2 regions of the Staphylococcus saprophyticus subsp. saprophyticus ATCC 15305 genome follow, and region 1 is predicted to be linked to the other one. Evidence: riboswitches for the same ligand, from Rfam matches in the RefSeq annotation. Region 1 holds a riboswitch; the other holds the start of a gene.
The links. Region 1 has a riboswitch for FMN ahead of ribD (bifunctional diaminohydroxyphosphoribosylaminopyrimidine deaminase/5-amino-6-(5-phosphoribosylamino)uracil reductase RibD). Riboswitches for the same ligand answer to the same signal wherever they lie in the genome.
Positions count from the first base shown of each region.

Region 2: linked by a shared signal. The riboswitch ahead of SSP_RS06425 (ECF transporter S component) and the one ahead of ribD (bifunctional diaminohydroxyphosphoribosylaminopyrimidine deaminase/5-amino-6-(5-phosphoribosylamino)uracil reductase RibD) in region 1 are both predicted to bind FMN.

Region 1 is NC_007350.1:1,024,266-1,027,486, forward strand. Features, by position in the region: gene SSP_RS05105 (FAD/NAD(P)-binding protein) at 1-1,177, shown strand, start outside; FMN riboswitch at 1,425-1,558, shown strand; gene ribD (bifunctional diaminohydroxyphosphoribosylaminopyrimidine deaminase/5-amino-6-(5-phosphoribosylamino)uracil reductase RibD) at 1,719-2,762, shown strand; gene ribE (riboflavin synthase) at 2,769-3,221, shown strand, end outside.
Region 2 is NC_007350.1:1,303,273-1,306,493, reverse strand. Features, by position in the region: gene SSP_RS06435 (helix-turn-helix domain-containing protein) at 1-671, opposite strand, end outside; gene SSP_RS06430 (ferredoxin) at 781-1,029, shown strand; gene SSP_RS06425 (ECF transporter S component) at 1,185-1,730, opposite strand; FMN riboswitch at 1,798-1,933, opposite strand; gene SSP_RS06420 (ATP-binding protein) at 2,158-3,221, opposite strand, start outside.

The DNA of each region.
Region 1 (3,221 bases):
TATGAAAGATTATTTGCAACAATTTATCAATCAGTATGATAATATTCACCAAATTTGTGAAGAAGTTTCTGAAGTCTTTATTGACTCAGATATAGGTCAAACAGATATACAATATAATGTTTGTACTGCAAATAATATAGAAAATCGAAAGCAGTATGATGTAGTATTCTTAGCTATAGGCACGTTGTCTTATCATGATCCATACAAATTGAAAGGCACGAAAGGATATATACAAACACCGTATCCTACATATAATACGTTAGATAATGTTAAAGATACAGATAGAATTTCTATTATTGGTACTGGACTAGCAAGTCTTGATGTGATTCGCTATGTAACAGCGCATCATCCTAATTTACCAATTATGGTTACAAGTCGTAAGGGTCACTTACCGAGTGTTAGAGGTGAGATGCCTGATATTGAATTTAAATATTTAACTCCTGAAAATTTTAATGAAATTAAAGAGAAACATTTTGGAAATGTGCCATTAGATGAGGCAATGCGGTTATTTATGAAAGACTGTGCACATTATGAAATTCCGGTAGAAACACTTGTGCATCGAAGAACAAATGATCCGATTATAGATTTAACTTACGATTTAGAACATGCAGAGGAGTTAGGTAAATTCCAAAGTATACTTGAGCTTGCCAAAGAAAATTTAAATTGGATATGGAATAGTTTGAGTCGTACTGACCAAAAACATTTTTTATCAAATTATCATGGTATTTTAAAAGAAAATTCTAATCCAATGCCTCCACAGACTGCACAATTACTCATTGAACACATTAATAATGGCTTAATTAAAATTGAGAAGGGCTTAGAATCTGTTAAACATAGTCAACATAGATTTCAATTAGAATTTCAAGACGGTTCGGTAGAAAATAGTGATGTAGTCATTAATGCGACAGGTTCGAAAACACAACTTTCAGATCTTGATAGTGATGATCAACTTGTGTTGAATTTAGAAAATAGACAAGTAGTACAAGCGCATCCACTTGGTGGTATACAAATTGTAGCTGAAACAAATCAAATTATAAGTCCAAGGTATGGCACGCTTAAAAATATGTATGCATTAGGTCAGTTAACAAATGGTATTAATCAATCGAGAAATGGCGTCATGATGATTGTAAGGCAAGCGGTAAGTGTAATAAATCATTTATTTGAATCAAATAAATGATTTAAAGTATCACTAATGGTTTGTTGCTTTAAACATCTGTGAGCGTTTAACGTATTATTTAATAAATGGGATTAGACGCTTTAAATAGTTCGTTTTTTGACTCATTTCTCCATGTAATTGTATTAATTATCAGAAAAATAAAGCCGACTTAGGCAATAAGAATTGTCATTTCTCAAAAAATGTAGTACGATGATTTTGTAACTAAGTTTCAGTTACATGACTCAATCATCAATTAACAATTTCATAGATATTCTTTCGGGGCAGGGTGAAATTCCCAACCGGCAGTAAATTAAGCCTGCGACCTGCATTTATGTGTATAAATGTGGCTGATCTAGTGAGATTCTAGAGCCGACAGTAAAGTCTGGATGGGAGAAAGAATGAAGTATAACAAAACAACACTTTTTAAGTGTTTATTTGGCATACCATAAATTTAAAATTTATGTATAAGTGTGTCTAATTTTTGCTAATAATGTTATATCAATAGATCCCACACCTGAAATGTTCATTTCAGGTGTTTTTTTTATTATTTAGAGGTGATGAGATGAGTCAATATTTAAACTATGCTATACAACTTGCACAAATGGTTGAGGGACAAACAGGTTTAAACCCTCCAGTTGGTGCAGTAGTAGTGAATCGAGGACGTATCGTAGGTATAGGTGCACACTTAAAAAAAGGTGACAAACATGCAGAAGTGCAGGCGCTAGATATGGCAAAAGACAATGCGAAAGGTGGAACCATTTATATTTCATTAGAACCCTGTACACACTTTGGTTCTACACCACCTTGCGTCAATAAAATTATTGAGGCAGGCATTAATCGTGTTGTTTATGCAGTTAAAGATACTACATTACCTTCCAATGGTGACAGTATTTTACAAGAAGCAGGGATAGATGTTGAATTTCGACATCAACCTGATGCTGAAAACTTATATAAAGATTTCTTTATTACAAAACGACAATCTGTACCAATGGTAACAGTAAAGGTTTCTTGTAGTTTAGATGGCAAACAAGCGACAGATACTGGTGAAAGTAAATGGATTACCAATAAACTTGTGAAAAAAGATGTTTTTAAATTAAGACATCATCACGATGCGGTACTAACTGGTAGTGGCACGTTAAATGCAGATAATCCACAATATACGACTCGAATTGAAGAGGGTAAAAACCCAATTAAAGTGATACTAGCCCAAAACGGTAACATAGATTTTAATTTAGACATTTTTAAAAATACGAATACGCCGATTTGGATTTATACACAAAATGAAGCTTTAGTAACGGACATTGAACATGTTGAAATTATTCAACTTACAAATTGTTCAGTAGAAAATATTATGAAAAATTTATATGAAAAAGGTATAGGCAGATTGTTAGTAGAAGCAGGTCCCACAGTTACTTCTGAATTTCTTCAATCCAATTATACAAATAAACTAATTATATATTATGCCCCGAAAATAATTGGTGGTTCAGGCAAATATCAATTTTTCCATACGGATAAAATCATCGATTTGTCAGAAGTCCCACAGTTTGAAATTGTTGATTCACAAATGCTTGAGCAAAATCTTAAATTAGAATTACGAAAGAAGTGATTAAACATGTTTACTGGAATTGTTGAAGAAATAGGTACAATTAAAAAAATATCAACACAACAGTCTGTAGTTAACTTGAAAATTGAATGTCAAACGATTTTAACTGACATGCATATTGGTGATTCAATCAGTGTTAACGGAGCATGTTTAACAGTAATAGAATTTGATAATCACACTTTTTCAGTACAAGTTATAAAAGGTACAGAAAATAAAACGTATTTAAATCAATTAAGTCAATCTTCTGAAGTGAATTTAGAAAGAGCAATGAGTGGTCAAGGTCGATTTGGTGGACATTTTGTACTTGGTCATGTAGATGAAGTAGCGAAAATTAAACGCATTCAGTCATCGGATAATTCTAAAATTGTAACAATACAACCGTCAACGTCATTGATAAAACAAATGGTTAGTCAAGGTTCAATTACAGTTGATGGTGTGAGTTTAACGATATTTCAATTAAAG
Region 2 (3,221 bases), 280 kb from region 1:
GTTGTCTTATGTAATAAAGCAGGTAATATAATAAGCTGATTTAATAAAGGATATTGTGAATCATCTTCTATTTCATACATTAAAGTAACTAAATCTCTTATTTCCAATTCATATAAGTGTTCTTGAGATACAGATTCAATTAAACTTACTTGTTGTCTAGTGTACATGCTTTCTTCAAAACCTTGTAAATAGTAATGGAGATAAACATGATTGTTTTTTTCTGATAACGTATGAAATAAGTTTGTAAGTTCTTCGATGAATTGAGATTTTAAATCTTCATCTGTTATTTTTTTATATAGTTGTTTAACTTGTTTTTGCACAGTACGATGTTGTGTGATCGGTACAAATTCATAAATAGCATGGCCAGTATTCGAAAGTGTCTGAGTTAACAATTGAATTGCATTAAACGTGTTCACAAGACTGTCGTATGTGTGTCGAGGATGATTAATGATACTTTGATATTGCGCTGTTTCAATGTTAAAATTATTAGAATATCGCTCAAACGACGGATATTTTAAATTAGGTAAGCTATGATACAATGACAATAGTTGTTGACTACAGGCGTCAAAAAAGGTTTGATGAGACTTTTTCCCTGTGATAATATTAAATATACTTTTTTCGGTTTTGTAATTATGTGCATTTGTGTATGCAAAATGAATTATATTATACATAGACGCTCCCTCATCTTATAAATCGAAAACATTTGAAAAAACGATAAACTGTGATTACAATAATATTTGTGTAATTATTGTAGCATTTTTGTCAAAGGAGGCGAAGAAATTGGCTAAATATACAATTGTAGATATGGATACATGCATTGCATGTGGTGCTTGTGGTGCCGCTGCCCCTGATATTTATGACTATGATGACGAAGGTATTGCATATGTTATTCTAGATGATAATCAAGGTACTGCGGAAGTGCCAGAAGAACTATATGAAGATATGGAAGATGCATTAGATGGTTGTCCTACGGATTCAATTAAAATTGAAGAGGAATCATTTGATGGCGATGCATTAAAATTTGAATAATGCTATTATTGCAAAATAGTATTTATATACAACCATGTTAGTAACGTCATCACTGTGACATTTGCTAACTTTTTATTTTTTTAAAGCGATAGATAAAACGAGCCGTGATATTAATATATCATGGCTCGTTTTGTCTATGTTTCTTTTATTTAATTTTATTTAGGTAAGACATTTTTTAGTCTGTTGTATAACAAAATAAATATGATAGAGATGACAATACCTTTAATGATGTTAAAGGGAATCACACCAGATACGATGACGATTTTTACATTTTCAACAACGTCAGATAGATTCATAATCATGCCATACAGTGGGAGTAAAACGAAATAGTTCAGTATACTTAATACAATTGTCATAACTACTGTCGCAATACTTAGTCCAACAATTTGTGACTTAATTTTATCTTTATATTTCGTTACAAAATAAGCTGTTAATAAAAAGCTAGATGCTGCTAAAAAATTTGCAACTGGTCCAACTGGATCACCTATGTTAAATAAAAAGTTGAGTAAATTTTTTATGAATTCTACAATAAGACCTGCTACAGGCCCTAAAATAAATGTTGCTAATAATGCGGGAACATCACCAAAATCTAACGTTAAATAAGGTGGCAAAAATGGTATTGGAAATTTTATAAACATTAAAATGAAAGCCACCGCACTCAACATACTTATGGTAATGAGTCTTTTTGTTTGTTGATGCATATTTAATTGTCTCCTTCCATTCATCTTACATAGAATAGGAGGAATAAATTGCACAACAAATCATGTCCTCCATCTTCTCCCATCCAGACTTTACTGTCGGCTCTAGATTTTCACTAGATCAGCCATTTTATTATATATAATAAAATGGGTCGCAGGCTTTATTTACTGCCGGTTGGGAATTGCACCCTACCCCGAAGATGAATTTCTTAAATTTTATAAATTTATCATAGCTTATTAGTCAGATAAAAACAATAGAATTGCTTAAAATAACTCATTGCCGAGCCATTGTGTGTATTGCGCATGGGATAAAATGATTAAAAATTAAATTAAATTAAATTCAAGATACCAACGAAAATAATCCGCCACAAGCCATAGTAGTACCATGCTTGTGACGGATTTGTAATAGATTAGAATTATTAAAGATAAATTAGTTTGTTTTAGGTTTTGGTAGAGTGATGATAAATGTAGTCCCTTTACCAAGTGTACTTTTAACATCTATAGTACCACCATGCTCGTGTATAATCATGCGACATATGAACAACCCTAATCCTGTTCCTTGTTTACCTCTTTTACGAGCAGTGTCTACTTTATAGAATCTATCAAATACTTGTTGTAAATGTTCAGGTGCTATGCCTGATCCAGTGTCACTAATATAAAGGATGTTTTCAGTTTGCGTTTCTCCAAACTCAATCTTTATTTCGTCACCTGGTTCAGTATATCTTGAAGCATTGTCTATAAGATTGGTTAATACTTGTTCAATTCTATCAGAATCATAATACCACATCTGATTGTGAGTATTTGGACTTAAATTCATATTTAAACCTAAATCTTTAGCATGTTTTTGATACTTTTGTTGCACCTTATCAAGCAAATGATCAATGGGTTGAACAACTTTTTTTACAGTTAATCCTTCTGCGTCCATACGAGCAACATTTAATAACTCATTCACTAATCTGTTCAAGCGTTTTGTTTCATCTAACACAATTGATAGTGACTCATGAATTTCTGCAGGTTCGGTGACGATACCATCAACGATGGATTCTGTATACCCTTGCAGTAAAGATATAGGCGTGCGTAATTCATGTGATACATTTGCAATAAAGTCTTTTTTCATTTGGTCCATATTATGTTCATTAGTCATATCACGAATGATAGCTACAATACCACTGCGACCATCAGGTTGAATTTGTTCGATATAGCTTGTAATAATTACAAAATAGCGCGTGTTAATTTCATAAACTTCAAATTGCGTTTTTTTATTTTTAAATGTAAGTTCATTTTGTTCATCAAGTTTTTCTAAAGCAAAATCATCTAACATTTGCAATGTAGTATTAGCCATTTTGTTTGAAATGATAATTTCTTTTTTATCATTAAAACCTAATACGCCTTCTACCATTGAATTGATTAGACTATCGCGGATATTTTTAGATGAAGATAATGCGTCAATGTGTTGCTGTATTTCGGAACTCATTGTATTAAATGCGCGTGATA